Regions from separate parts of the Bacillus sp. UNCCL81 genome, predicted to be linked through region 1. Evidence: riboswitches for the same ligand, from Rfam matches in the RefSeq annotation. Region 1 holds a riboswitch; each other region holds the start of a gene.

Region 1 (7,826 bases):
GTTCCCAGAAGGTGTTGAGTTTGACTTGCAAGGTCTTGCAAATCGAGTATTTGAAACTGTTGCAATGGCAAAAGTATCGACTTCTGCTCAAGAAGCATTTGAAAATGGATTCTTAAATCATGATGATCGCAAAGTATTTAATGCAGATCACTTAATTTATGAAGCAAAACAACGAGTACTTGAGTTATATGAAGCAGGTTATAGCGCGCCAATTCGTGAGAAAGTACCAGTAGTTGGTGAGTCTGGTTATGCAACATTATTAGCTGGTGCAAACTCAATGTACTATTCTGGCTATATTAGTGAACATGATTTAACAATTGCTAAGAAACTAGCGTATGTCATTGCAGGTGGAAAAGTACCATTTGGAACGTTAGTAGACGAAGAGTATTTATTAAATATTGAACGTGAAGCATTTTTAAGTTTAATTTCAGAAATGAAATCTCAAGCTCGTATGCAACACATGCTTGTAAAAGGAAAACCGTTACGTAATTAATCGAAAGATGGAGGGAAGAACATGAGAGAAGCTGTTATTGTAGCGGGTGCGAGAACACCTGTAGGTAAAGCGAAAAAAGGATCACTTGCAACAGTACGTCCAGATGATTTAGGGGCATTAGTTGTAAAAGAAACATTAAAGCGTGCTGGAAATTACGATGGTCCAATCGATGATATCATTTTTGGTTGCTCATCGCCGGAAGCCGAGCAAGGATTTAATATGGCGCGTAATATTGGAGCACTAGCTGGATTACCGCATTCAGTTCCAGGAATTACAGTGAACCGTTATTGTTCTTCAGGTCTACAAAGTATTGCTTATGCAAGTGAACGAATTATGCTAGGTCATTCTGAAGCTATAATTGCAGGCGGAGCAGAATCAATGAGTTTACTTCCAATGGGAGGGCATGTTGCTCGTTTAAATAGTAGATTAGTAGAAAATGCACCAGAGTATTATATGGGTATGGGGCATACTGCTGAGCAAGTTGCCAATCGCTACGGTATTTCAAGAGAAGATCAAGATGCTTTTGCGGTACGTAGTCATCAGCGCGCAGCAGCGGCTATTAAAGAAGGGCGTTTTGTAGACGAAATCGTTCCAGTTGATGTAACGCTACGTTCGGTTAACTCAAACAATAAATTAGAAGAGAAGAATTTTACTTTCTCTCAAGATGAGGGTGTTCGTGAAGGAACCTCTTCTGAAGTATTAGCTAAATTAAGACCAGCATTTAATGTGAGAGGTTCTGTAACTGCTGGAAACTCTTCACAAACAAGTGATGGGGCAGCAGCAGTATTAGTAATGGATCGTGAAAAAGCAGAAGCTGAAGGACTAAGTCCGTTATTAAAATTCCGTTCTTTTGCAGTAGCTGGAGTAGCTCCTGAAGTGATGGGAATTGGACCAGTTGAAGCAATTCCAAAAGCTCTTAAATTAGCAGGATTAAGTTTATCTGACATTGGAATTTTTGAATTAAATGAAGCCTTCGCTTCTCAATCAATTCAAATTATTCGTCACTTAGGTCTTGATGAAGACCGAGTAAATGTAAATGGTGGAGCGATAGCATTAGGGCATCCACTTGGCTGTACTGGCACTAAATTAACTTTATCTCTATTACATGAGATGAAGCGACGTGGAGAGCAGTTTGGTATCGTAACGATGTGTGTTGGTGGCGGAATGGGTGCTGCCGGAGTATTTGAATTAGTTTAATAGATGTACGGAAATAGATTGTTAGAATCATGTCTTTGATGAAGAGACAAGTAAATAGAAAATGGGAGGAATTTTCGATGGAAAAAACAATCGGTAACTTACTTAAAGGCGGAAGCTTTTTAACAACAGAAGTGACTTTTGATAAAGTTTTTACACCAGAGGATTTTACGGATGAGCATAAATTAATTGCAAAAACAACTGAAGATTTTGTAATAAATGAAGTTTTACCTGAATTAGAGTATTTAGAGCAACATGAATTTGATCGCACTGTAAGATTATTAAAACAAGCTGGTGAGCTAGGATTATTAGCTGCAGATGTTCCAGAAGAGTATGGTGGAATCGCATTAGATAAAATTAGCTCAGCATTAATTACAGAAAAAATTGCACGTGGTGGTGGATTCTCACTTTCCCAAGGAGCGCACGTAGGGATTGGTACACTTCCAATCGTATTATTTGGAAATCATGATCAAAAGCAACGCTATTTACCAGGATTAGCATCAGGTGAGAAATTTGCAGCTTATGCATTAACTGAGCCAGGATCAGGATCAGATGCATTAGGAGCAAAAACTGTCGCTAAATTAAATGCTGAAGGAACTCACTACATTTTAAACGGTGAAAAACAATGGATTACAAACTCTGCGTTTGCAGATGTATTTGTTGTCTATGCAAAAATTGATGGAGAGCACTTCTCGGCATTTATCGTTGAGAGAGATTATGAAGGTGTTTCGACTGGTCCAGAAGAAAAGAAAATGGGAATTAAATCATCTTCAACTCGTACATTGATTTTAGAAGATGTAAAAGTTCCTGTAGAAAACCTTTTAGGTGATATTGGAAAAGGTCATGTTATTGCATTTAATATTTTAAATATTGGTCGCTACAAATTAGCAGTAGGTACAGTTGGTGGCTCAAAACGTGCATTAGAATTATCAGCAACGTATGCTAACCAACGCCAACAATTCAAAACACCAATTGCTAAATTTAGTTTAATTCAAGAAAAATTAGCAAGTATGGCTACCAAAATTTATGCAAGTGAAAGTTCAGCATATCGTACTGTAGGACTTTTTGAGGATCGCTTCAGTCAATTAACTGAAGAGCAAGCAAAAGATCCAAAAGCAGTAGCAGCTGCTGTAGCAGAGTATGCAATTGAATGTTCACTAAATAAATTCTTCTGTTCTGAAGTATTAGACTATGTAGCTGATGAAGGTGTACAAATCCATGGCGGATATGGTTTCATGGCTGAATATGAAATTGAGCGTATTTACCGTGATTCTCGTATTAACCGAATCTTTGAAGGAACAAATGAAATTAACCGTTTAATCGTACCAAGCACTTACCTACGAAAAGCAATGAGCGGAGAACTACCATTACTTCAACAAGCACAACAAATTCAAGAAGAACTAATGATGTTAATGCCTGAGGAAGTTGGAGACGCACCTCTAGAGCAAGAAAAATATTTAGTTCGTAATGCGAAAAAAATCGCAATCATGATTGCTGGATTAGCCGTTCAAAAATTCGGTAAAGCATTAAGTAATGAGCAAGAAATCCTAGTCAATATTGCAGATATCGTAAGCAATATTTACGCGATGGAATCTACAGTTCTACGTACTGAAAAAGCGATCAATAAAGTAGGCTTAGCAAAATCAAACCAAAAATTACTTTATACTCAAGTATTCTGCCAAGAAGCATTTAATGAAATCGAAGCTCATGCGAAGGAAACACTTGTTGCTGTTGAGACTGGTGATACATTAAGAATGATGACTTCAGCACTTCGTAAGTTTACACGTCATACGCCAATTAATGTAATTGCGAAGAAGCGTGAAATTGCAGCTAATGTATTAGCTGATGAGCGTTATACTGTTTAATCTAAAAAAACTGCCGATCTGTTGATTGGCAGTTTTTTCTTAATTCATTCGATAGATAGGATATTTTTCCCATGAGTTGTGCCATACTAGTATATGTTGAATAATATTTAACTATATTGAGGGAAATCAAGGAATTACTTAGTATTTTTTAAAAAAGTAAATTTTTTGTTGAAATACACCGAAAAACACGAACGTTCTACTGGTTTAGTACTACTAATATTGCTATAATGGGTTGGACGACAAATTATTACAGAATTTTCGAACGGAACTATTTAAACTAACTTATTCCCTGTGATAAAATAGATTTTGGGAGGAGTTGCTAAATGAGTATCATTTTTTATACATATCCAAAATGTGGAACTTGTCGAAAAGCTGCTTCATGGCTTAAAGAGCATAATATTCCAGTAGAAGCAGTTGATATTACATTAAATCCACCTTCAAAGGAATTACTTGCTGATATTTTTAAAGCAAGTGGAATTTCAATAAATAAATTATTTAATACAAGTGGCGTTAAATATCGCGAGCTTGGATTGAAGGATGTTATTCCAACAAAAACAGAGGACGAGCTTTTAGAACTATTAAGTACAGATGGTAAACTAATTAAAAGACCTCTACTTTTTAATGGAGATCAAGCGACAGTTGGTTTTAATGAGGAAGTATTTGAAAAGGTTTGGTTATAAAATAACTATATAATTTAAGGTAATTAATCAGAGGAGGATTTCACAATGTCAATTCCAAATGAACTACGTTATTCAGAAGAACATGAGTGGGTAAAAGTTGAAGGTAATAAATACTATATCGGTATTACTCATTTTGCTCAATCAGAGCTTGGAGATATCGTATTTGTTGAGCTACCAGAAGTAGGCGATGAACTTACTATTAATGAGCCATTCGGTAGTGTTGAATCTGTAAAAACAGTATCTGAACTATATGCTCCAATCAGTGGTAAAGTAATTGAAGTAAACTCTGATCTAGATGAAAATCCTGAATTCGTAAACGAATCTCCATACGAAAAAGCATGGATGGTAGTTGTTGAAGCAACAAATGCTTCAGAGCTTGATGAGTTAATGACTGCTGGTCAATACGAAGAAATGATTAATCAAGATTAATTATCTAATTAAGCGTCCTTTTTGGGCGCTTTTTTATTTTATGTGTATAATAAAAGTAATAAAGCTTAACTTATTTACATAAAACATAATTTAAAGGGACATTTTCATTTAGGGGAAAAAAAGGAAACAAGAAAGGCAAAATCGAATATACTATATACAAAAGATTTTTAGTCAAAAGTTTTTGAGTCTTATACATTAGGTGATGCCCAGTGAATATTGAAGATCAAAGAAAAGTTATCATTGTCGAAGGTACTACTGATAAGAGGAAAATACAGACAATCATAAAGGAGCCTGTAGATATTATCTGTACGAATGGTACAGTTGGTACTTCAAAGCTAGATGAGCTTGCTGAAATGTTAGATTTAAGAGAAATTTATGTATTAGTCGATGCAGATGAGGCTGGTGAAAAACTTAGAAGATTGTTAAAAAGAGAATTTCCACAGGCAGAGCATCTGTACATTGATAGAAGTTATCGAGAAGTGGCAACAGCTCCGAGTCAACATTTAGCTAGTGTATTATTAGGAGCGGATATTTCGGTATTTACAGATTATTTACGTACAAATTAAAGAGGAATTAAGATCATGCAGCAATGGACAAAGAATGAAATAATGCAAAGAGTTCAATCAAAAGAGACTACAGTTATTTATATCTATACCGCAATGTGTGGTACATGCCAAGTAGCTTCTAAAATGCTAGAAGTTGTAAATGAGATTCTGCCAAACTTACCAATAAGTAAGGTGAATATTAATGAAATAGTGGAAGAAGCTCAAAGTTGGAAGGTTGAAAGTGTACCTTGTTTACTTATTTTTGAGAATGGGGAAATGAGACAAAAAATCTACGCTTTCCAATCGGTACCATATTTACATGAATTGTTAAAAAAATATAATTTATATATTAAACGATGAGTGCATTCAGTATGTTGCACTCTTTTTATATGTCTTAAAATATTTCCTGATTTTAGACATATTTCTCGGGAAATGAGTTGAATGCTGTAGAAATAAAATTAAAATATAGATTTTTATCAAGGTAAATGTCGAGCGAAATATAAAGAATACACCTCTTATCTATGAGAAAATAAGATAAAGAATCCAAGAAGAGGTGTTTATTATGGAAATCAAGGAGTGGATTGGACTAGCTAGAAACTTATTTATAAAAAAAGAATATTTACAAATCATTTTGCCAATCGAAGAAAGGATTGTAGAATTTAACTGTCTAAATGAAAAAGTTTTTATAAAGTTAAGTAAAAAGGCTCCTTTTATCGAGGTAATTGATCGTTCGATTCCGCAACTTAGAGTTAATTTTTCAAAAGATGGATGGGAATATCTATATTCAGGTTCTCAAAGGTTAGGACTTTTATTAAAACTGAATGATGCTTCTTTTGAAGGGAATTATCGATTATTACTACTAATGGAAACGATTTTTCAATATACGAGCGTTGAAAACGAAAAAAAACTTTTAGAAAATTGTTGACAACTACTGTCTAACTTTGTAGAATTGGACTTACGTTAAAGAAATTACGTTAAACAACTTAATAGATCGTAAGTTAGCTCTTATCGAGAGAGGTGGAGGGACTGTGCCCTGTGAAACCCAGCAACCGTCAATGATCGTCATTGAAATGGTGCTAATTCCTGCAAAGCATATGCTTTGAGAGATGAGAGAAAGGAATACTTTTTGTATGTTAAACCTTTCTGCTCATGTGAGTTGAAAGGTTTTTTTGTTTTATCCGACTAAAAAAGTACTTACTTACAAAAAATTGAAAGATAAGTTGTTAGAATGTTTTGAAAGGAGATCAAGTGTATGATTCAAATAAATAATGTAAGCAAAACTTACAAAGGTAAAAAAGGCACAGTTACCGCAGTACAAAATGTTTCTTTAAATATTGAAGCAGGTGAAATTTTTGGCATGATCGGATATAGCGGCGCAGGGAAAAGTACGTTATTACGTATGCTAAATGGACTTGAGTCCCCTACATCAGGTGAAGTAATTATTAATGGTCAATCGATCTCTAAATGCTCATCTAGTCAATTAAGAAAAGCAAGACAAAAAATAGGAATGATTTTTCAGCATTTTAATTTATTGTGGTCGAGAACTGTATTAGAAAATATACTTTTCCCACTTGAAATTGCTAAAGTTTCAAAAAAGGAAAGCATTAATCGTGCGAAAGAATTAATCAAACTTGTAGGTCTTGAAGGAAGAGAAAATGCTTATCCTTCTGAACTTAGTGGAGGTCAAAAGCAACGTGTTGGAATTGCAAGAGCACTTGCTAATAACCCTGATGTTCTTTTATGTGATGAAGCGACATCTGCATTAGATCCAGAAACAACAGATTCAATATTATCTTTATTGACAAATATTAATAAACAGCTTGGTATTACAATTATCCTGATTACTCATGAAATGCATGTTATTCAAAAGATTTGCCAACGAGTAGCTGTAATGGAAAACGGAAATGTAGTGGAAGAAGGCCATGTTGTTGATGTATTTACTCGTCCTAAACAAGCAATTACAAAGAAATTTGTGACGCAAATCAAAGGTAATGATGAAGGTGAAGTAATTTCTCAAGGTGATGGGAAGGATAATACTTACAAGCTAACCTTTAAAAATGGTCAAGCAGATCAACCACATATTTCTGAAGTAGTTAAGCACTTTGATATTGAGATTAACATTTTGCAAGGAAAAATTGTTCAAACTGCTGAAGGCTCTTATGGGACAATGAAGATTCAACTTGTTGGAGACATAAATAACATCAAAGAGGCAATCACTTATTTAGAATCAAAACAAGTTGAAGTGGAGGTAGCATAAGATGACACAACTTTTTCCGAATGTTGATTGGGATGCAATGCTTTTAGCTTCTCAAGAAACATTATTCATGACAGTAATAGCTGCGCTTGCAACGTTCATTTTTGGACTAATAATAGGTTTATTCTTATTTTTAACTAGTAAAGATCAGTTACTTGAAAATAAATTTTTTAATACTATCCTAGCAGCGTTTGTAAATATTTTTCGTTCAATACCCTTTATCATTTTAATTATTTTATTAATTCCATTTACGATCTTTATTCTTGGCTCTATGCTTGGAGCAAAAGCAGCATTACCTGCACTCATAATTGGTGCTGCACCATTCTATGCAAGGATGGTCGAAATCGGCTTACGAGAAATTGATAA
Region 2 (7,826 bases), on a different contig from region 1:
ACCCTTGCTGTAAACGTAGAGTTTGGCATTTCATGCTCACTGTATAACACTAAGGATTGGTCAAATATTTTTTCCTCTAATGAAGTCGGGATTCTACCAGTCAGCATATAAAAGAAATTTGCGCTATATGATAGATTTTCATCTGGAAGAATAGGCTCAAGTTTTTGAATGATTCGATAACTATTTGCTACAATATTTGGTACTCTACCAATCAATTGATATGCTCGTTTTTTATTTGCAGTCAATGAACGTTCATCAAGGTTAATGTCATATCCTGCAAGCGCCGATATACCCGTACGAAGACCATCCATCGGGTGTGTATTCTCAGGAAGATGTTTGAACATATCCAAAAGTTCTTCAGGTATTACATATTCCCCCTTCAGATTCTTTTTCATTTCTGCTATTTCAATAGAATTAGGTAATTTTTCTTCTAGTAATAAATGGACAATATCCAAATACTCTTTTGATTCAGCTAGTTTTATAAGGTCATAACCCTTAATTACAATTTCGCTTTGCACTGTATCTAAAAAAGAAATCTTCGTTTCTGCTACAACAACACCATCTAATCCCGGATAAAATTTTTCTTTAGCTTCCATTTATATCTTCCTCCCATCTCCAAATAGCTCTTCACATATTATTTTGTAAGCCTTTTCAAGATTGTTTAAATGAACCTCCTTTTCATCACTTTTTCCTAAACGTTTTTTTATTCCTTCTGTTTGTTGTTCATAATAGGAGCTCAAATTAATTGACGGTTCAATACAAAAACCATTCATGATGCATGTTTTAAAATCATTGATAAAATACTCAACCGTACCAAACAACTAAACCCTCCTCATAATTTGAAATAGAAAATTGACAATAAAAAAACAACTTCTTTTAAGAAGAAGTTGTTAAGTCAGAACTCATGGTTTAATAAACATGTTTTTAATCAATTAAAAAAACATGCCACATTCGCTCGCACTTAACACCCCCTATCCGCGTAGGTATATGATGTGTGCTGAAACAGGCAGGTCTCCTGGCTTATGATCATCACTTTTCGAACCTTCCCATCTTCATTTTACGAAAAGACAGTGGATATTTCGAATCGCTCCTAAATACAGTTGCGGGACAGCGTCGGATTCTAACCGAACTTCCCTTTTAAGTAGATTACAAATCTCATAATCTACACCTGATTCTACACGTATCAAATTGTAAAACAAATTATAACAAACGTTTAGATAATTCACAATTGTTATAATTTAATGTTTTTACTTAACAATTCAATAATAATTATTTAAATATAAATAAAAACCGATTATGAGAAAAGTATTATTGAATTTAATTAAAACATAAAAAATATCCATAATTTTCCTAATATGAATGTAATGTCTACTAATTTTCTAACCCGCTACTTAATTCTTTTATAACGAATTTTAATCTCTATTCTTAAACAGCTAACTAACGTATTAGTTATATTAAAATATCTATATATTTTACATTTTTTTTAATTGGTAGAGTCGATTCTTCTTAATTTCAAATCTTTATCGTTACTTCGATCATATATATTCCTTAATCCATCAATAAACTCATCAGCTAAGTTTACTTTCCAAGTATCACTTACTTTTTTAGTTTTAATTTAACCGGCCTTTTAGCTGAAGCTTTTTAATTAAACTCCAATTTTGTTCCCATATCTAATTAAACTACCAAAATGTGAACAATCAATCCTACTTACGACTTTTTATTAAATTTATGAAAGTTTATTTTGACAGCCTGTGTTTATCGTGATAACATGACTATTAAATTCAAAACATTATAAATTATTTAACTCTTATTGAGAGAGGCGGAGGGACTGGCCCGATGAAGCCCGGCAACCATTCAGCAGTATTGTTGAAAAGGTGCTAATTCCTGCAAAGCATTTTTTGCTTTGGAAAATAAGAGAGGATTCCATAAATTTTGTAGCCCTCTCTATTTCAATTAGAGAGGGCTTTTTATTATTATGAGTGTTTTGAAGTTTTGTTAATAAAATTGAATAAAAAATGCATCAGGTGTTGTGAAAGTCATTTTCACAGCTTAAAAGGGAAGTTCGGTTAAAATCCGACACGGTCCCGCCACTGTATTGAGGAGCGACTTATCAATTTACCACTGTTTCAAAATTGAAATGGGAAGGGATAAGAAGTGTTGAGTCTAAGTCAGGAGACCTGCCTGTTGTATGCGCTTGTACCTACGGATGAATAGGGGGGAGTGAGGAGTACGTGTTTTGGGAACCAAAAGGTCTCAACTCAAGTTAACGATGCGTATGAGTCTCTCTTTTCTATTTTGAAAAGAGAGATTTTTTATTGAGACGTAAAAATCAGACATCAAAAAAACAAGGAGTGTATAAATGATGAAAAAAGTAAAAAGTTCTAATTTAGGTTATCCAAGAATTGGTGAAAAGCGTGAATGGAAAAGAGCACTTGAACAGTTTTGGGCAGGTAAACTAGAAAAAGAAGATTTTTTAAAACAAACAGAGGAAATTCGTATACACCATCTTCAAAAGCAAAAGAATCAAGGAATTGACTTGATTCCAGTAGGAGACTTTAGCTTGTATGACCATGTTCTTGATACGGCTGTTATGTTCGGTCTAGTGCCAAAGCGCTTTGAATATGGTGGAGGTAAAGTATCGCTAGAAACATATTTTGAGATCGCACGTGGTACGAAAGGTGCCGTTGCATCTGAAATGACAAAATGGTTTAACACAAACTATCACTATATTGTTCCAGAGTTGGGCGAAGTAGTACCTACTCTTGTCGAAAACCGTCCTCTTGAATTTTATAAAGAGGCTAAACAAAAACTTAATATTGAAGGAAAGCCTGTAATCTTAGGCCCGGTAACATTTGTAAAACTGTCAAAAGGCTATAATGAAAATGATTTTAAATCGGTCGTTAATCAATTTGTACCTCTTTATGCTAAGATTTTACACGATCTACAAACAGAAGGAGTAGAGTGGGTACAAATAGATGAGCCTATCTTATCAACGTCTATTTCAAAAGAAGAAGTTGCATTATTTAACGATGTCTACCAAACATTACGTGAAGCAGCACCTAACATAAAGCTGATTTTGCAAACTTACTTTGAGAGCATTGACAACTACCAAGATGTAATTTCACTTCCAGTTGATGGTATTGGACTTGATTTTGTACATGATAACGGTCAGAATCTAGCTTCGATTAAAAAGTATGGTTTCCCAAAGGATAAGATACTTGCTGCTGGAGTTATTGACGGTCGTAATATATGGCGTGCAAATCTTAATGATAAACATTCTATTCTTACACAAATTACGGAATTTGTTTCAAAAGAGCAAGTTATCGTACAACCTTCCTCAAGCTTATTACATACACCTGTTACAGTGAAAAATGAAGAAACGCTTGATGAAGTTCTAAAAGGTGCGCTATCATTTGCTGATGAAAAGTTACGAGAAATTGTTATACTTGCAAAAGGCTTGCAAGATGGAAAAACTTCAATTCAAGCAGAAATCGATGAAAGCACAAAAGCCATCCAAGCTTTAAATGAATCGTCAGTTCGAAACAACAAACAAGTTCAGCAAGCAATTCAAAATTTACACATATATAGTGTTAATCGTGAGGCAGATTATAAAGTTCGCCAATCTATTCAGGAAGAGTTTTTCAAATTACCACTTCTTCCTACTACTACAATTGGTAGCTTTCCACAAACACAGGAAGTTAGAGGACAGCGTTTAAAATGGCGTAAAGGCGAAATAACTACTACTCAATATGAAGAGTATATTTATGCAGAAATAAAAAAATGGATTGATATTCAAGAAGAACTTGGCTTAGATGTGTTTGTACATGGTGAATTTGAACGAACAGATATGGTTGAGTATTTTGGAGAAAAATTAGCTGGGTTTCAATTCACAAAATTTGGTTGGGTGCAGTCATATGGATCTCGTTGCGTAAAACCACCACTTATTTATGGAGACGTGTCGTTTCAAGAACCAATGACTGTTAAAGAATCTGTATATGCCCAATCTTTAACAACTAAACCGGTAAAAGGCATGTTGACAGGTCCAATTACAATTTTAAACTGGTCGTTTGTACGAGATGATATTTCACGTTACGATGTTGCAAATCAAATTGCACTTGCGATTAGAACAGAAGTTGAAGAGCTTGAGAAAAACGGAATACGAATGATTCAAGTCGATGAGCCAGCAATTCGTGAAGGACTTCCATTAAAGCGCGAAAACTGGGAAAGCTATCTGAACGTTGCTGTTAATGCATTTAAACTTGCGACTGCTTCTGTACAAAATGATACACAAATTCATACTCATATGTGCTATTCGAATTTTGAAGATATCATTGATGCAATTAATGCTCTCGATGCTGATGTTATTTCAATTGAAACATCAAGAAGCCATGGTGAGTTAATTTATGCCTTTGAAGAAAATACGTACGATAAAGGGATTGGTCTTGGCGTTTATGATATTCATAGTCCACGCGTACCAAAGGTTAAAGAGCTCGCAAGAAATATTGATCGTGCACTTCAAATAATTAATCCAAAACTCTTCTGGATTAATCCTGATTGCGGTTTGAAAACACGGGGTATTGCTGAAACAGTCGGAGCACTAAAAGTGATGGTTGAAGCTGCAGAACATGCGAGAGAAAAGTTTCTTGTAAAAGAGGAACTATAAGCTCTTTCAGAAATATTGTTTACATTGGTATATAAACAAGAAAACCACTGAAGTATTACAGTGGTTTTCTATAATTTCCAGTGTATTATTTAACATTAGAAAGGATTTTAGGAACTCTTTGACAAACTAGTTTCCATGGTCTTAACCCACTAAGTCAATATTTTTTTACTTTTGCCTCCAAGATGTTCTACTTAATTTTTATTAAATTTTTTCAATCTTATAAAGTGAGCATTAATTAATGGTTTTAAAAGGCTGGGTGTCTATAATATATCGACTAAAATAAAAAAGTAGATGAATGATCATCCACTTTTTATATCAATCATTTACATTTAACTCATCTTTTAATTTCGTTATGTAGTCGTCTATCAATTTTGAATATCTTTTCTTACTAGACATAAACCATACATATTGAATTTGTAGATCTTCGTAACCTACAATATCTAAAATCTTGACATCTTCATTAATGATGTAATTTTCAGATAAATAAGGAGCAAATGAGACACCTAAGTTATCACCAATCGCCTTATAAATTGCATCAACATTTGTAGATGAAAATAATTCTCTCATTTTACCAAACTTTTTATAGAAATTATTTTTAAACCATTGCATATATACACCGTTATAAACAACTAGCGTTTCTTTAACAATTTCTTGTGGCGTAACGAATGATTTTTTTGCCAGGGGAGACTTTTTACTTACTAATAACTTCATTTTAGCTGTAAATAAATTTTGATAATTTAGATTTTCATTACTTTCTAGTAAATGTTTAATAAATGGTACAATTCCTATATCACTACGGCCCTCTAGTACATCTTCAATAATTTCTTGGCCTGGTTTAAGAAAGACATCAATTGTGATATTAGGATGTTCTTCCTTTATAGCTGAAATTGGATTTAAAAGTTGTGTAATAAAACCTGGTACTGTAGATATTTTTAAATTACCGGTCATATTATCATTAATTAATTGTACATTCTGGATTAATTCTTGATATTTTAGAACGATTTCATTCGCTAAAGGTATAATTTGTTTTCCATCAATTGTTGGAATCGCATTATTTCCTCCTCTTGTTCGTTCGAATAATTTTATCCCTAATTTCTTTTCGATACTTACAATCGATTGACTAATAGCAGACTGACTTACAAATAGATTTTGTGAAGCAATCGAGAAGGAACCGGTTTTTGCAACTTCAACTAGATACTCTAATTTTTGTATATTCATGCTGTAAATATTCGAACTGTTGATACTCATTTTCTTCTCCTTCATATTACATTATTAATATTTTAACATAATTTGAATTGAATATATCTAGTTAATGTTATGGTATTATATGTTAGAAAAAGCCTGTTCTCAAATGTAGAGAACAGGCCTACTTTTATTGTACTCCTAATTGACTCTTAACTGATTCTAAAGTACTTCCTTTATACTGTTTAACTGGTTTTGGAGGAGCTGGGATCCAAGGGTTTTGCATTAAGTAATTCTTTTCAACAAATGCTAAGTCCTTCGCATCGACCGTACCGTCGAAGTTAATATCTGCACTTCGTTTATTTGTACCCCAATATGTTTGGATTGCTAATGCGTCCTTCACATCGATTACATCGTCTTTGTTTACATCTCCAGCAGTTGCATATGGAGTGCTTTCTATACCTACTCTATAATATACACCATAGAATTGATCATCTAGATCATAATGAACATTAATTTTTGAGTAATAAGTTGTAAAATGACCTGGAATATCTTGGATTAACGTATAATCATCTTTTGATGGATCCATTCCTGTAATATCAAACGATCCATTTTTTGCGACGATATTTGTTTTTACTACTTTTCCATTACTATCAATTACTGTTAAAGTTGGCGAACTCTTTGAGTAATCTTTTGTAGAATCCAAAGTACCGGAAGCATTTTTAAAGCCTTCTGCATGTATATATCCTACAAATTCTGTTTGGTCGTTTTTTAAGATCCTAATTGATGTCACGCTTGTAAAAGGACTAGAAGTTACATTATCTACATTTGTAAATGTTGAAGTAACTGGGCTAGATGAATCATATTGGCTAAATGATGTATTATCTCTTGGCAGAAGCGGTTTAGGCACTTGAAGTGTTAAATCTACCATTGGTATATCACCATCTACGCCAGTTGTTCCATTAAAATTAACAGTAACATCAGATGAGATTCGGCTTCCTGAAGTAGTTTGTTTTACGTCTAGTGTCGCTCCAAGCTTCTTAGCTTCAGGATTCAATGAAATATTTGTTATTTTTGTACCTGATGTATCTGAGAACTGATAGTTCGCTTTCTTTAATTTATTTACATTATTTGCTGTTAACGTCATTGTAAATGTGTCCCCTGGCTTTGCCAATACCTTATTGTATGTTGTCGGAGCATTTATCTGACCATATACATAAGGCGTATGCTCATTTACGAAATAATATTGGCTTTGAAGGTTACCATTTGTCGCTTCATCCATTCCTTCAAATTTCACAGGTAATACTTGTAAATCCGGTGACAATGCGATTTCATCAGATGTATTACCGTCTTTGTCAACTGTCAAATTATTAGTTGGCAGGTAACTATTATAATAAGCTAAAAATTGATTTTGTGTTTGATCAGCAGTAATTCCAGCAGATTGTTTTACAGCAACATTATCATCTGTAATATGCCCTGTTACACCAACTTTAGTTTGTCCATCTTTATATTCAACGATTTGTTTTCCAGGTACTTCACCTTCTACATGAACGTCCCATTTTGGTTTTGTACCATCTACAAATATATCTTGACTGATCGTATATTGTTTTCCGTCATCATCTGTACCTACCAATTTTAATACATATTGCCCCGCTTTTGGTACGACAAGTTGGTCATCTCTCATACCGATTGGATTATTCGGATCATTTGTAAATGGGTGGTAATATCCCCAGTATACGAAACCAAGTACATTATCAACACCTTCATCATATGCTACTCCATCATACGAATTAGCAATACCTAGATCTTTACCAGTTTTTGCATCCGATATAACGACGTCAATTGTTTTCATATGTGAACTTAAGCTAAAGTTAGCAGCATCTGTTCGATTCCATTTTTGACTGCTTTGAATTAGTGATTCAGGCACTGATTTTTTATAAAGTTTAAAGTAATTAAACCCTTGCTCAACATAGTGTACACC
Region 3 (7,826 bases), on a different contig from region 1:
CATGCTGGGCATGTACTGGTTGGATCAGGGATCTTGTTGGTACTAGCGGGCCATTGGTCGTGGAAAACATCTTGGATTGTGATGACTATTCTTCTTTTGGTGAGTTCATTATTTTTCCTAGCTAGAGCCTTTTCACCGACCATTCGGAAATTCAGTGAACCAACCCATGACGGGAGAATGTTGATTCAGAAGCTTCGTCGATCTATCTGGATTTACATCGTTCTTTTGATGATCATGCTATGGTTCATGGTGGTAAAGCCTACATTATGGTAGGCACAATTCAAAAAAGCAGACAAGTTCTATCCTTGTCTGCTTTTTTTCCTTCTTTTAAATGAATTACTAATAAAAACTAAAAAATGTGTATCTAGACCTATTCCAAACGGTTTATGAAATAAGTTTCTTGATTTGAATATGAAGGACCTAAGACTTATGCCAAACAGTGTGTTTAATAAAATTACTATTATCAAAACTCAATTTTGACTAAAAAATTTAAAAATAGTTCTTGACGGATTATAAAAAGAGAGATAACATGAACACAATAATTTAAAAACTTAATAAATTCTATTACTTATCCAGAGAGGTGGAGGGACTGGCCCTGCGATACCTCGGCAACGGGTTTGTTGTTTCGTAACAAATACCGTGCTAATTCCTGCAAATCGTTCATGCGATTTGAAAGATAAGAAGTAAAGTGGCTTATATATTATAACCCCTCTTCTTATCTGTTTTCTTGGATAAGAAGAGGGGTTTTTTGATGAGGTGCCATAGGAGAAAAAGGGGGATATATAGTTATAAAACCTAGTTTTCAAATCTGTTTACTTAGTTATAGTGAATTGAAATAACTTGCATTGGGGGAAGTAATTTGATTGAAATTAAAAATGTCTCCAAGGTTTATCCTGGAAGACCACCAATTAAAGCTATAAATAATATTAATATGAAAATTGAGAAAGGAGAGATCTTTGGGATCATTGGTTTTTCCGGAGCAGGAAAAAGTACATTGATTCGTTGTTTAAATAGACTTGAGGAGCCAACAGAAGGATCAGTTTTCATTGATGGATTGGACTTAATGAAATTAAAAGATGAAGAGTTACGTAAGACACGTAGAAAAATTGGTGTCGTCTTCCAACACTTTAATCTACTTTCTGCCAAAACGGTATTTGATAATATAGCAATGCCGCTATATCTAGAAGGAAAAAAGAAACGAGATGTCCAGGAAAAGGTAATGGAGTTAATTGAATTTGTAGGACTTACAGGGAAGCAAGATGTATTTCCGGGCCACTTATCGGGAGGACAAAAGCAAAGAGTGGGGATTGCAAGGGCACTCGTAACAGATCCAGATCTTTTGCTATGTGATGAAGCTACATCTGCATTAGACCCTGAAACAACAAAGAATGTATTAGAGCTTTTAAGGAAGGTAAATAAATCCTATAATCTTACAATTTTCCTTATTACCCATGAAATGAGTGTAATTCGTGATCTATGCGATAAAGTGGCCGTCATTGATAATGGTGAAATTGTAGAAGAAGGTAATGTTTACGACGTATTTACGAATCCACAAAAAAGTATTACAAAGAATTTTGTTAACACAGTATTACAAAATGAGGTGCCATCTAAGTTATCGAAATCATTATCAAAGGGAAAATATTATCAATTAGTCTTCCTAGGTGACAAGGCAGGTAACCCATTATTATCAGAGGTTCTTAAAAAATTCGATATCCATTTAAATATTCTTTATGGATCCATTACAGAGCTACAAGAAAGACCTTATGGGAATTTGCTTGTGGCACTAGAAGGAACAAAAGAGGAAAGCGCAAAAGCTATAAAATTTATTTCGGAAAAGGGGATAGACGTAAGGGAGGTTGAGTTAAATGGAGCTTAATTGGGAATTCTTTTGGCCGCAGTTTTTGCAGGCAACTCAAGATACATTTCTAACTGTGCTAGGGTCATTTATTTTTGGCACAATCATAGGATTGCCGTTGGGTATAATCCTAGTTGTAACAAGGCCAGGTCATATAATGGAAAACAAACCTTTATTTACGTTGTTAAATACCATTATAAATATTGTTCGATCTGTACCATTTATTATTTTACTAGTTGCCATTATACCGTTTACTAGATTATTGACGGGAACGTCCATTGGTGTAATTGCAGCAATTGTTCCGCTTTCAATCTTTGTAGGACCTTATTTGGCAAGATTGATTGAGAATTCCATGCTAGAAGTTGATAAAGGGGTGCTAGAAACAGCCTATTCAATGGGAGCAACAAAGTTTCAAATCATCTTGAAGTTTATTTTACCTGAAGCGATTCCATCGTTGATTCTATCATTTACAACTGCAACGATTGGATTGATTGGATCGACTGCGGCAGCTGGTGCCGTTGGTGCTGGGGGATTAGGTGACTTAGCTATTACATATGGTTATCAGCGCTTTGAAACATTGGTTATTGTCATTACAGTTGTATTACTAGTAGTTATTGTTCAACTCATACAAAGTTTAGGAAATACGTGGTCAAGATATGTAAGGAGGAAAAGAGGATGAAAAAGTTTTTTACTATTTTTGCAGCATTATTATTAACGGTTTCGGTATTATCAGCATGTGGTTCTAAAGCATCATCAGGTAACGGAAAGGAGAGAACGGTTAAGATTGGTATTAACGGTGATGACTATGAACTTTGGAATATTGTACAAAAACAAGTAAAAAGTGAAGGCATTAAATTGAAAATTATTTCATTTTCAGATTATGTTCAACCTAACACAGCACTTAATGACGGTAGTCTTGATTTAAATGCTTTTCAAACGATTACGTATATGAACCAATTTAAAGGTGATCATAATTTAGATATTTCTGCGATTGGCTCGACGGTGATTGCGCCAATGGGAATTTACTCACATAAGTTTAAAAAGTTAAGTGATATTCCAGATGGAGCAACTATTACGATACCAAATGATGTTACGAATGCAGGCCGTGCACTTAAACTATTACAATCTTCAAAGTTAATTAGTTTAGTAGATAATTTTGACCCTAAAGGAAGTATTGAACAAATTAAAGAAAATCCTAAGCATCTAAAAATCAAACCGATTGCTGCAGGGCAAACAGCTAGATCATTGGATGATGTGGCAGCAGCTATCATCAATAATGGATTTGCCGTTCAAGCAGGCTTAGACCCTGCAAACGATCCACTTTATAAAGAAGATCCAAATGATAAAGCAGCTATGCCGTATATCAATGTTATTGCATCTCGTACGAAGAATAAAAATGACAAGGATTTTTCAAAGATTGTAAAGGCTTATCAATCAAAAGAAGTTCATGATTACATTATTAAACGTGACAAAGGCGCTACGGTTCCAGTAGTCATTTCGGTTGATAAAATTAAAAATCTATAAAGCTAGTTCATGCTTATTTAAAAGAATGGAAGGGAGATCAGTTTAAATGACAGTTAAAATTGAAACACAAAGAGAACAAATTGTGAAAAGTATTGAGGAATCGAAGGAAGTTTATCTTGAAATTAGCCACAAGATTCATGAGAAACCTGAAATTGGCAATCAAGAATTTTTTGCATCAGAAACACATACTAAAATTCTAGTAGAAGCTGGTTTCGATGTAACACGTAATATAGCGGGGCATGAAACAGGCTTTGTAGCAAGGAAAAAGTCATCTAAGCAAGGACCGACCATCGCTTTTTTAGCAGAATACGATGCACTACCTGGTCTTGGTCATGCATGCGGACATAATATTATTGGAACAACAAGTGTGGCAGCAGGAATCGCTCTTGCTGAAGTTATTTCTGAGACCGGAGGAGAGGTTGTCATATTTGGAACACCTGCAGAAGAGGGGGGACCAAATGGAAGCGCTAAGGGGAGTTTCGTAAAACACGGATTACTAGAAGGTGTTGATGCAGCACTTATGCTCCACCCAAGTGGTAAAACAGGTTTATCGAGTCCAACTTTGGCAGTAGATCCATTAGACTTCCATTTTTATGGAAGAGCTGCCCATGCTGCTGGATCACCAGAACATGGAATTAATGCTTTAGATGCAGTAATCCAATTATTCAATGGAATTAATGCCCTTCGTCAGCAACTTTCTAGTGATGTACGCATACACGGAATTATTACTCATGGAGGCGATGCACCAAATATTATTCCAGAATATGCTTCAGCAAGATTTTTCATCCGTGCCAGTACTTGGAAGCGTACAGAGGAAGTATCAACTAAAATTCGAAATATTGCCGAAGGAGCAGCACTTGCAACTGGTAGTACAGTGAAAATTGAAAGATTCCAAAATGAAGTCCATGATTTTATTATCAATCAATCTCTTGATGAGATTGTAGGTGAAGAACTAAGCCTATTGGGTGAAGAAGTAAATGGCAAAAGCGGTGGTCTTGGATCCACTGATGCAGGAAACGTAAGCCATGTTGTTCCTACTTCTCACGCATATATTAAAATTGGACCTGATGATTTAATAGCTCATACGAATGAATTCCGTGAAGCTGCAAGGTCGCCACTTGGTGATCATGCTCTAGTAACGGGGGCAAAAGCATTGGCTCTTACAGGCTATCGTTTAATTACCGAAAAAAACCTTTTGGAAAAGGTTCAAAACGAATTTCAACAAACAGAAAAATAGTTAGATTGAACGGTCAGAAAGATGGACTGAATTACCATCTTTTTGATCGTTTTATTTTTGATAGCTAATACTAATGCTGTTATTTGTTCTATTTATATAGAAGTCTTCTGTTAACTCCTTCGTAAATAATATAGATTTACTTTACCCCATTTCAATTTTATCAAAACGTAATCTAAGTTTTACTAAATCTTAAATATTAAAGATTAAACTAAAACTAAGATATGTTTTCGTTAAGTTTATCACTCTATAAATCTTTGATTGGGGTAATTTAATATGGTCTCTTTAAGTAAAGTAAATGATTTATCAGATGAAAGTGTTAAATATGCACAACAGCATCTAGCTAATGAAAGGACATATTTAGCATGGTTGCGAACTGCAATCTCAATTACTGGTGTAGGGTTTTTAACAACGTCACTACACTTTACAATTAAAATTAGTGATAACCAATTCATTAATACATTAGCAATTTTTCTTGGCATATATGCATGTGTTGTTGGTTTTATTACGGGTGTATTAGCTACTATTCAGTACAGTAAAAAGCGGAAAGAAATTCAAAATGGAAAATTTTTACCTACTCATAATTCAATTATTCTTGTATCAATTCTATTTTCTTTTTTAATATTCATGATTGTGTTGTATTTGTCATTATTATTATTTAAATAGACCCGAATCTTTTCAGTATTTTCTCTCTAGTTTTTATAGGGATATTTTTATAAAAATCGAATATTACATAAAGTGGACACTAAAATGAATGGAGTGATTAATATTTTCTATCCTGAGTCTCGGTTTGAATCGATTAATGGAATGGAGCTTCATTTTGCAGAATGGGGAGAAAGAAAAAATCCAACAGTTGTTTGCTGGCATGGTTTAACTAGAAATGGTAGGGATTTTGATATTTTAGCTCGTCATTTAGCTAAGGATTATCATGTAATTTGCCCAGATACGATAGGACGAGGATTAAGTCAGTGGAGCACCTCTCCTGAGCAAGATTACTGTTTTGAAAACTATGTAAATATAGCGATTGGTTTATTAGACCGTTTAGAAATTGAACAAGTTCGTTGGGTAGGGACTTCGATGGGTGGAGCAATTGGAATGCGACTTGCTGGTACGCCGAAACATCTAAATCGTATTTCCCATTTAGCATTAAATGATATTGGGGCAGGAGCTTCAGAAAACCAACCACAAGATATTGAAGGAATTAAGAGAATTATTAGCTATGTTGGAACACCACCTCAATTTAAAACATTTACTGAATTGAAGAATTACTATAAATTAATTTATCATTCATTCGGTGTTTCGAGCGAAGAAGAATGGAATGATTTTACGCAAAACTCTTGCCGTAGAAGAGATGAGGGTGGAATTGGCCCTGATTATGATCCAAAGATTGCTTTACAATTTCAGCATACAGAAGATTTAACTTTGTGGAATTACTGGGAGGCTATTCAATCAAAAATTTTACTTATTCGAGGAGAAGTTTCGGATGTCTTGCCACTTGATGTAGCATTAAAAATGAAGGAAACCCAGAAGTTTCAAATGGAAACAATACCTAAAGTTGGTCATGCACCTGCATTAAATACGAATGAGCAAATTTCAATCATTGATGAATTTTTAAAAAAAGCTTAGGCAATATACGATATTTAGTCTGAAAATGGGGCTGTCCTAGAAAGTCGGTTTAACTGACACAGGGGCGTCCCCTTTATTTGTAAAAAGAACGCATCAATTTTAATGTACTTACGTTTCGTGTTCCTGGTAGTAGTGGGAGGTATCTCAGATGCGTTTTCATTTGTAGTTGAGATTTAAAGAAAATGTAGGTGGTTTTTATCAATTTTTTTATTCGATTTTGTATGAATTAAAGGGTTTTCCAATCGAAAGTATCAACAATCTTACAATTTTAAGGTCATATTACCTTTACTGGTATGGGTAATTTCTATTCATATTTGCGATTCTCTCGGATTTAATTGCAGTTTTACAAATTTTAATTGCGATTCTCTATTTTTAATTGCAGTTTTGCCAATTTTAATTGCGATTTTCAGATTTTATTTGCAGTCCGCTGTTTATTTGCAACTTTTCATCCTTTATTTGCGCAGATGCATCCCTTATTTGCAGTTCAAACTTTAAACACCATAGAATTAGACTTTGTTAGACAAGCTAGTATGTTTTATCATCAAAAATTAAATTTTAATAAACATAAAAAAACAGAAAAATCATTAAGATTTTTCTGTTTTTTTATGTTTCAAGAACCCCTGTACTTGATATATAAATATTAAATTTTGGATGGATTTGAATTGTAGGATATTTTTTGTCCCAGTCCAATGATTTCCATAGGTTAGGATTATGCTCCTTAATGTATCGTCCAACACCTATAACATCGCTATTTGCTTGTTGAGTTTGCTTAATTACGTCTTTTGCTCTTTTATTTAAATCTTTTTCAATCATTGACTTTATTTCTTTTTTAGATAAATGTTGTCTATTTGTAGATTCAGCAATTCTTAATTTTACTTTTATTGGAATATCAACATCAATTTTAGTATTTGACGCATGGACAATCAATTTTCTCGAAGGCCTGCGTATTTCGTAGGATAGAATATTGTATGGTGATACATTTGAATTTTCTTTTTCTATCCTAGTAGAGAGTAAACTAGTAGTGTTAAACTGATCCATCATCATCAACATTAACGGAGCATCAGATTTTTCAATATATTTACCAGTGTAAGATCCTTTATGAAATAGTCCAGCTCCTAACACACCAGCATGTTTATCCTTTGTTTCATCAATTACAGGTAATACTAAGTCAATCCCAACATCTGTAATCAGTGTAAATACTTTCTGAAGATCCATATTTGGAATAATTGATAATCTTTTTGCTCGATCCACTGTTTCATTAATAATAAATGAAATTGGTTTATTCACGTTTTCTAATGTTAGAATATCTTTTGCTTGTTGTTTGTTCGTTACAACAACATTCACATTTACATTTGTAAATGGAGTACGGTTAAACTGGTCTAAGATAAATTGGAATTTTTCTTTCGAGAAATCTTCTCCTAATAAGAAAAGTCTTGTTTTAGCAGTTTCAATTCCACCAGGTAAAACCGTTTGAACTTTCACTGCGGCATCAGTTATTGAATCTGCTTCTGTAGTAATTAATTCATTTTCTAAATCAAATGCCCCAGTTCCTTTACCAATAATATTTAAAATTGAAGCATTTAATTC
Region 4 (7,826 bases), on a different contig from region 1:
TATCCTTATCTAGAATCTGAAGACCTAGAAATATATTTTCTTTAATTGTTTTCCAAGGGAATAAATAGTCATGCTGAAGCATGTAACCAATTTCTCCCGATTTTATATCATAAGGCTTACCTTTAAACTTTACTGAACCGTCATATGGTGTAAGTAATGAAGAAATGATCGATAAAAGTGTGCTTTTTCCACAGCCACTTGGACCTAATACAGATACAAATTCACCTTTTTCAACTTCAAATGTTAAGCCATCCAATATTTTAATTGCCTTTTCCTTCGATAAAAATACATGAGAAATATCATTAACTGTTAGATAACTCATTTTGTTAACCTACTACTTCTCCGTAGATTTTTCGGCAAATTTTGTATCAACTAAAACTGAGTGTGGAACTTCTTTTGGTAATACACCAGAGTTCTTCATAATCTTTTGAAGATTATTCCACTCATCTTCTTCTAATATTGGATTTGTTGAATAAGAATTTTGAGACTTATAACGATCGATAACTTTAATTGAAATGTCTAAAGGTGTATCTTTAAAGAATGGTGCAACGCTTTTTGCAATCTCTTCTGCAGAATGAGTATCAACCCATTGTTCAGCTTCATAAATTGCATCTGTAAATTTTTGAGCTGTTTTCGCATTCTTCTTCAAATAACTTTCTTTTGCGATAAAAGCAGTGTAAGGAACTTTTCCAGACTCCAAGCCGAATGAAGCAACAATTTTACCTCTTCCTTCTTTTTCCATAATACTTGCTGTAGGTTCAAACAATTGAACATACTCACCAGTACCTGAAGCGTATGCATTCGCAATATTTGCGAAGTCAATATTCTGAATAAGGTTCAAATCTTTATGTGGATCGATCCCATGTTTACTTAGGACATATTCGCCAACCATTTGTGGCATTCCACCTTTTCTTTGACCTAAAAATGTTTTGCCTTTTAGTTGATCCCAATTAAATGGTACAGTTTGATTTCTAGCTACTAGAAATGTTCCATCAGTTTGAGTCAATTGGGCAAAGCTTTTTACTGGATCATTTGCGCCTTGAGCGTATACATAGATAGTTGTTTCTGGCCCAACTAATCCGATATCTGCACCGTTTGACAATACAGCAGTCATCGTTTTATCTCCACCAGCAGTAGTTGTTATTTCAACATCCAATCCATGCTTTTTGAAGATGCCTTCACTAATGGCCACATATTGAGGTGCATAAAATAATGAATGCGTTACTTCTGCAACTCTCACTTTTGTGGTACCATCTTTAGGTTTATCTTTCGAACATCCACCTAAAATAGAAGCAACTAATAAAAACAAAATAACGAGCCATTTGATTTTCATTTAATCCCTCCTAATCGAAAATATACAATTAGCCTATGCAATAGGAGAAAATGGGTGAATGCGGAGTACTGACTGTGCTAAAATCGCCCGGTTATCTAGGGTGTACAGGATAAGCTGGTTAAAAAAGAAAAACCGCTCTTACTTCCTTTTTAGGAAATTAGAGAGGTTTTTATCTACTCTTTGAAAAATAGTTTCTAGTATCTTCACGTATTTCGTTAGGCAAAACACTTTCTAATTCTTTGTTTAACCATGACAGTGTTTTACTGCGTAAATACTCATGCATTTTTTCTTCGGCAGAGAGCATGACTAAATTAATTGTGCAGGTGGCACTAGGAGTGCAACCTTTTTCTCTAAAAAGATAGCCGTTATCTTTAATATTTTTACATTGAAATATAGGCTTAGAACCTTCAATTGCTTCAATTACATCCCAAAAAGAAATTTCTTCTGGAGATTTAGCTAGTTTAAATCCACCTTTAACTCCTGGAACTGAACTGACAATACCAGCCTTAGATAGCTTGCTAAAAATCTTTGAAAGATATGTATCTGAAACACCTTGAAAGAAGGAAAGGTCTTTTATTCCAATCGGAGAATCTTCTGGAGTGTCAATTAGATAAACAAGGCAATGAAGTGCATACTCAACTCCAACGCTATACTGCATTAAAACACCTTCTTCATAAATGAGATTATTTTTAATTAATCTTAGAAATGTTTTATTTCTTTGTCAAACATTTACTTTTTAGGAGCAATTCTAAGTTAAAAGAAGTTTGACAGAATGAAATAAACGTTTTAATATGGATAATATAAATCGACGATTAACTTTGTCGCTAATTTATATATTTCCAAAAACGACATTTAATTTAATTATTTTTAGAATTTACTTTTTTAGGGGGAATTAAAATGGAAAAACAAATTAATTATTCAAAATTAGCACCAGAAGCACTTAAAATAATGATGGAAATGGAAAAATTTATTAAAGCAACTGGTATAGACCATAAACTTCGTGAACTTATTAAAATTCGCGCTTCACAAATAAATGGTTGTGCATTTTGCCTTGACATGCATACTTCTGAAGCGAGAGAAATAGGAGAAACTGAACAACGTTTATACTGTATTAGTGCATGGAGAGATTGCGATTTTTACACAGATGCAGAAAAAGCAGCTTTAGAGTTAACTGAGCATATTACACAAATTTCGAATAAAGGTGTATCTGAAGAACTATATAATCGTGTAAGTAAACACTTTAACGAAGCAGAATATGTAAATCTTGTATTCATAATCAATCAAATTAACAGTTGGAACCGTATCTCTATTTCTATGGGGAATAGACCAGCTGAAAAATAAGAATCTAATGAAAAAATAAAAAATGAGCCGAAGATTGGCTCATTTTTTTCAATTCTTATTAATATTTTGTACTTTTAAAACATCGCTTTTTATTAATTTATTTTTATTAGAATAAATTTTTATAGTGTAGAGACCATTGTTATTTTTAAGATAATTTTTCTGATTTATTGTTATATTTGAAGTAGCAATAGTACTAGAGAGATTAAAAACCGCTCTACCATTTATAATTTCGTATACTTCATTATGATTTATTTCTTCAATATTGATTCCAAATATTGATTGGATTTTTTTAGGTAGTTGGATTTCTATTCTAGCATTTTTTATATCGTTTTTATAACGATCTGGTACTGATAAGGCCAAATAATATTCAACTCCATAAAGTAATTGATTATTCGTAGAATCTTTGATTTCATAATACCTTTTGGATAATGATTCAATAATGGGTTCACTTTCTTTAGAAGATAGTGAATCATGCTTATCTAATTTTTTAGAAGAAGAACTAGTATTATATAAAAAAAAGGTAGTTAATAAAATTGCAGTAAATGAAAAAATAAGGGTTAATATCTTTAAGGATCTCATTTTAATCCTCCATTTAATTCGATTAATAACTGGTGATTATTAATGATGTTCAGTTAAATTTAATGATACTTTAATCTTATTCTTTAAATGTAATGAATTTCCTTTTAATTAGTTATTTGGAGATTGTTAAATAAAAAAGGCTGCCAAAAAGTCATAATCATGACTTTTTGGACAGCCCTTACATTTTACATTATTAGATTATTTTAAAGGTCCACCAAGTTCAGCTAATTTTGCATCAAAGCCTTCAAATTTTTTGAAGTTTTCTTTGAATTTAGTTACTAATTCAAGAGCTTTTTGATCATAAGCTGATTTGTCTTCCCAAGTTGTTGAAGGAACTAATACGCTATCAGGTACACCAGGTACATGGGTTGGAATTGCTAAACCGAAAAACTCATCTTGTGTAGTTTCAATGTTGTTTAAATCACCTTCAAGTGCAGCGTGAACCATTGCTCTTGTGTAAGAAAGATTCATACGTTTACCAACGCCGTATTCTCCACCAGTCCAACCAGTGTTTACTAAGAATACATTTACATTATGTTTTTCAATTTTTTTACCAAGCATTTTTGCATATTCTACAGCTGGAAGCGGTAAGAATGGTGATCCGAAACATGTTGAGAATGTTACTTGTGGAGAAGTAACACCACGCTCAGTACCTGCTAATTTACTAGTAAATCCACTTAAGAAGTGGTACATAGCTTGCTCTTTTGTTAATCTACTGATTGGAGGTAATACTCCAAATGCATCAGCAGTTAAAAAGATAATTGCATGTGGATGTCCAGCAACGCTCGGCTCAATGATATTTTGAATTGCTTGCATTGGGTATGCAGCACGAGTATTTTCTGTTAAAGTTGTATCATCATAGTCAGCTAAACGGCTATCAGATTTAACAACAACATTTTCTAAAACTGTACCAAATTTAATTGCAGAGAAAATTTGTGGCTCTTTTTCAAATGTTAAATTGATACATTTAGCGTAGCAACCGCCTTCAATATTGAATACACCATTATCTGACCAACCGTGCTCATCATCACCGATTAGCTTACGATCTGCATCTGCAGATAATGTTGTTTTACCAGTTCCTGAAAGTCCAAAGAATAATGCTACATCGCCTTCACTACCAACGTTAGCAGAACAGTGCATTGGTAATACATTATTTTGTGGTAATAGGAAATTCATGATTGAGAAGATAGATTTTTTCATTTCTCCAGCATATTCCGTACCACCAATTAAGATAATTTTCTTTTCAAATGATACAATAACAAATGCCTCTGAATTTGTTCCATCAACTACAGGGTCTGCTTTAAATGTCGGAGCAGAAACAATTGTAAATTCTGCTTCATGCGTTTGAAGCTCTTGCTCAGTTGGGCGAATAAATAATTGATGAGCAAATAAGTTGTGCCATGCAAATTCGTTAATTACTTGGATAGGTAAACGATATTCAGTGTCAGCACCAGCAAATCCTTTAAATAAGAATAATTCGTTACGATCTTTTAAGTAGTTAAGTACTTTGCTATATAATTTTTCGAATACGTCAGCAGAGATTGGTTGATTTACTGAACCCCAATCGATTAAACTTTCAACAGATGCCTCTTTAACAATAAATTTATCTTTAGGTGAACGTCCAGTATATTTGCCTGTTGAAACGCTAACTGCTCCTGTTGACGTTAAAATTCCTTCTTGTCTTGTTAGGACTTTTTCAACTAACTCAGAAACGCTTAGTTGGTTATACATTTGATTACTAATAAGTAATTCGTTTAATTCAAAGTTTACATCAACTGTCTTCATATACTAATACCATCCTTTAAATATAATTTGTCTGCCATGTAGGTATCTCGATAAATAGTATAACACATTTATTTTAATAGTGTATACTATTAGTTAGCAAAATGTGTTATGAATTTGATTAAAAAATAAATTTGAGTAAAATTTACTTATTAAATGAAGTAAGTTATTTAAATGTAAATATAATAATTAGTAATTTCCCATTAAATAGAAATGAATGTAGAGATAAAGTTATTGTAGAATTATGTCTATGTTATGATGAAAATTGTTGACAAGAAAGTGAAATTTTAATATGATACTTTTCATACGGATACTCTCTTATCCCGAGTAGGTGGAGGGATACAGGCCCTACGAAGCCCAGCAACCTCACTTTTAGTGAAAGGTGCTGAACCTGATGCAAGACTTTTTTTTATGTCTTGGACGATAAGAGCGAAAGGCAAATAACCAAGAAACCTTTCCTCATGTAATATTTGATAAGAGGAAGGCTTTTTTTTTGCTCAAAACTTAAATACAGTGGCAATTTCGTAATTTACACTGAGTTATCTTTATCTTAAATGGGAAACATAGGAATAGGAACAAACTTTTTATTCTTATGTTGAGAAAAAAGAGATCCGTCAATTCAATTTAGGAGGGGACTCAATGTCACAACGTCGTTTATTTACTTCAGAATCAGTTACAGAAGGACATCCAGATAAAATCTGTGACCAAATCTCAGATTCAATTCTTGATGCAATTTTAGCAAATGATCCGAATGCTCGTGTAGCAGCGGAAACTTCAGTTACAACAGGTTTAGTACTTGTTGCAGGTGAAATTACAACTTCTACTTATGTAGATATCCCAAAAATCGTTCGCGAAACAATCCGTGAAATCGGTTATGACCGTGCAAAATACGGATTTGATGCAGATACATGTGCAGTTTTAACTTCTATCGATGAGCAATCAGCAGATATCGCTCTAGGTGTAGACCAAGCGTTAGAAGCTCGTGAAGGTAGCATGACAGATGAAGAAATTGAAGCAATCGGTGCAGGAGACCAAGGTTTAATGTTCGGTTTTGCAGTTAATGAAACACCTGAATTAATGCCACTTCCAATTTCATTATCTCACAAAATTGCTCGCCGTTTAACTGAAGTTAGAAAAAATGAAACAGTTTCTTACTTACGTCCAGACGGTAAAACTCAAGTAACAGTTGAGTATGATGAAAACAACAAACCAGTTCGTATTGATGCTATTGTTGTATCAACACAACATGGTCCAGAAGCTACTCAAGATCAAATTGAAAATGATATTAAAGAACTTGTAATTAAACCAGTTGTACCAGCTGAGTTAATTGATGAAAACACAAAATTCTTTATCAACCCAACAGGTCGTTTCGTTATCGGTGGACCTCAAGGGGATGCTGGTTTAACAGGTCGTAAAATTATTGTTGATACTTACGGTGGATATGCTCGTCACGGTGGTGGCGCATTCTCTGGTAAGGATGCAACTAAAGTTGACCGTTCTGCTGCTTACGCTGCACGTTACGTTGCGAAAAACATCGTAGCTGCTGGCTTAGCTGATAAAGCTGAAGTTCAATTAGCATATGCAATTGGTGTAGCTAAACCAGTTTCAATCGCTATTGATACTTTTGGTACAGGTAAAGTTTCAGAAGAAAAATTAGTTGAAGTAATTCGCAACAACTTCGACCTACGTCCAGCTGGAATTATTAAAATGCTTGACCTACGTCGTCCGATTTACAAACAAACTGCTGCTTATGGTCACTTTGGCCGTACAGATATCGATCTTCCTTGGGAGCGTACTGATAAAGCAGAAGTTTTAAAAACTGAAGCAGGTCTATAATAAAATGATTAAGGCTGAATATGGCATATGCTATATTCAGTCTTTTTTGTTTTGGTTCGAATCACACTGTTTTATTCTACATATAGGTATACTTAAAAATCATTTTTCATAGGTTTAAATGACTAAATTAAAGTTTGTAATGGAGGAACCTATGAAAGCGATTATATGTACAAAATATGGTCCACCAGAAGTTCTTCAAATAACAGAAGTTGAAAAACCAAAAATAAAAGATGATGAAGTATTAATAAAAATACATGCAACAACTGTGACCGCAGGAGATGTAAAACTACGAAGTTCCGATTTTCCGTATATGTATTGGCTACCTTCACGTCTTATGTTTGGCCTTACTAAGCCGAAAAATAAAATACCAGGTTGTGAACTTGCAGGAGAAATAGTCACGATTGGTAAAAACGTAAAAAATTTTAAATCAGGTGATCAAGTTTTTGGATATAGTGGATTTACTTTTGGGGCAAATGCTGAATATATCTCTTTACATGAAGAAGGTGTTCTAGCTAAAAAACCAATAAATATGTCGTTTGAGCAAGCTGCAGCTGTTCCAGTTGGGGCGCTTACTGCATTACACTTTCTAAGGAGAAGTATTATTCAAAATGGACAAAAAGTACTCATTTATGGTGCTTCAGGAAGTGTTGGAACATATGCAATTCAGCTAGCTAAATATTTTGGTACAGAAGTTACCGCATTATGTAGTACATCAAATTTAGAATTTGTAAGGGCTTTAGGGGCAAATGAAGTAATTGATTATACAAATGAAGATCTGGCTAAGTGTAAGAAAACCTATGATATTATTTTTGATACTGTAGGTAAAAGCTCCTTTTCTAATTGTAAAAGATTGCTTAACAAAGATGGCGTCTATTTATTAAGTGCTGTATGGAAGCTTTCAGTTTATTTCCAAGCAATTTGGAGTAATTTGATTGGTAATAAAAAAGCCATATTT

What was found. A riboswitch is a leader RNA that binds a small molecule or an ion and turns the genes downstream of it on or off. The one in region 1 is predicted to bind S-adenosylmethionine.
Region 2: linked by a shared signal. The riboswitch ahead of metE (5-methyltetrahydropteroyltriglutamate--homocysteine S-methyltransferase) and the one ahead of BM319_RS15355 (methionine ABC transporter ATP-binding protein) in region 1 are both predicted to bind S-adenosylmethionine.
Region 3: linked by a shared signal. The riboswitch ahead of BM319_RS17670 (methionine ABC transporter ATP-binding protein) and the one ahead of BM319_RS15355 (methionine ABC transporter ATP-binding protein) in region 1 are both predicted to bind S-adenosylmethionine.
Region 4: linked by a shared signal. The riboswitch ahead of metK (methionine adenosyltransferase) and the one ahead of BM319_RS15355 (methionine ABC transporter ATP-binding protein) in region 1 are both predicted to bind S-adenosylmethionine.

Annotation. Positions count from the first base shown of each region.
Region 1 is NZ_FOMF01000006.1:312,485-320,310, forward strand. It holds gene BM319_RS15315 (3-hydroxyacyl-CoA dehydrogenase/enoyl-CoA hydratase family protein) at 1-493, shown strand, start outside; gene BM319_RS15320 (acetyl-CoA C-acetyltransferase) at 515-1,690, shown strand; gene BM319_RS15325 (acyl-CoA dehydrogenase FadE) at 1,768-3,552, shown strand; gene BM319_RS15330 (arsenate reductase family protein) at 3,876-4,232, shown strand; gene gcvH (glycine cleavage system protein GcvH) at 4,278-4,661, shown strand; gene BM319_RS15340 (ribonuclease M5) at 4,877-5,227, shown strand; gene BM319_RS15345 (thioredoxin family protein) at 5,243-5,566, shown strand; gene BM319_RS15350 (hypothetical protein) at 5,769-6,131, shown strand; SAM riboswitch class I at 6,209-6,319, shown strand; gene BM319_RS15355 (methionine ABC transporter ATP-binding protein) at 6,459-7,463, shown strand; gene BM319_RS15360 (methionine ABC transporter permease) at 7,465-7,826, shown strand, end outside.
Region 2 is NZ_FOMF01000003.1:18,564-26,389, reverse strand. It holds gene mmgD (citrate synthase) at 1-596, opposite strand, end outside; gene BM319_RS06055 (hypothetical protein) at 597-821, opposite strand; cobalamin riboswitch at 989-1,187, opposite strand; SAM riboswitch class I at 1,805-1,917, shown strand; cobalamin riboswitch at 2,006-2,199, shown strand; gene metE (5-methyltetrahydropteroyltriglutamate--homocysteine S-methyltransferase) at 2,363-4,663, shown strand; gene BM319_RS06045 (LysR family transcriptional regulator) at 4,979-5,911, opposite strand; gene BM319_RS06040 (S8 family serine peptidase) at 6,036-7,826, opposite strand, start outside.
Region 3 is NZ_FOMF01000008.1:153,576-161,401, reverse strand. It holds gene BM319_RS25140 (hypothetical protein) at 1-273, shown strand, start outside; SAM riboswitch class I at 566-683, shown strand; gene BM319_RS17670 (methionine ABC transporter ATP-binding protein) at 860-1,876, shown strand; gene BM319_RS17665 (methionine ABC transporter permease) at 1,866-2,534, shown strand; gene BM319_RS17660 (MetQ/NlpA family ABC transporter substrate-binding protein) at 2,531-3,379, shown strand; gene BM319_RS17655 (M20 family metallopeptidase) at 3,426-4,616, shown strand; gene BM319_RS17650 (YidH family protein) at 4,890-5,279, shown strand; gene BM319_RS17645 (alpha/beta fold hydrolase) at 5,364-6,239, shown strand; gene BM319_RS17640 (Ger(x)C family spore germination protein) at 6,843-7,826, opposite strand, start outside.
Region 4 is NZ_FOMF01000007.1:220,565-228,390, reverse strand. It holds gene BM319_RS16745 (ABC transporter ATP-binding protein) at 1-322, opposite strand, end outside; gene BM319_RS16740 (ABC transporter substrate-binding protein) at 335-1,327, opposite strand; gene BM319_RS16735 (RrF2 family transcriptional regulator) at 1,503-1,991, opposite strand; gene BM319_RS16730 (carboxymuconolactone decarboxylase family protein) at 2,231-2,674, shown strand; gene BM319_RS16725 (hypothetical protein) at 2,723-3,253, opposite strand; gene pckA (phosphoenolpyruvate carboxykinase (ATP)) at 3,452-5,038, opposite strand; SAM riboswitch class I at 5,351-5,465, shown strand; gene metK (methionine adenosyltransferase) at 5,675-6,871, shown strand; gene BM319_RS16710 (NAD(P)-dependent alcohol dehydrogenase) at 7,023-7,826, shown strand, end outside.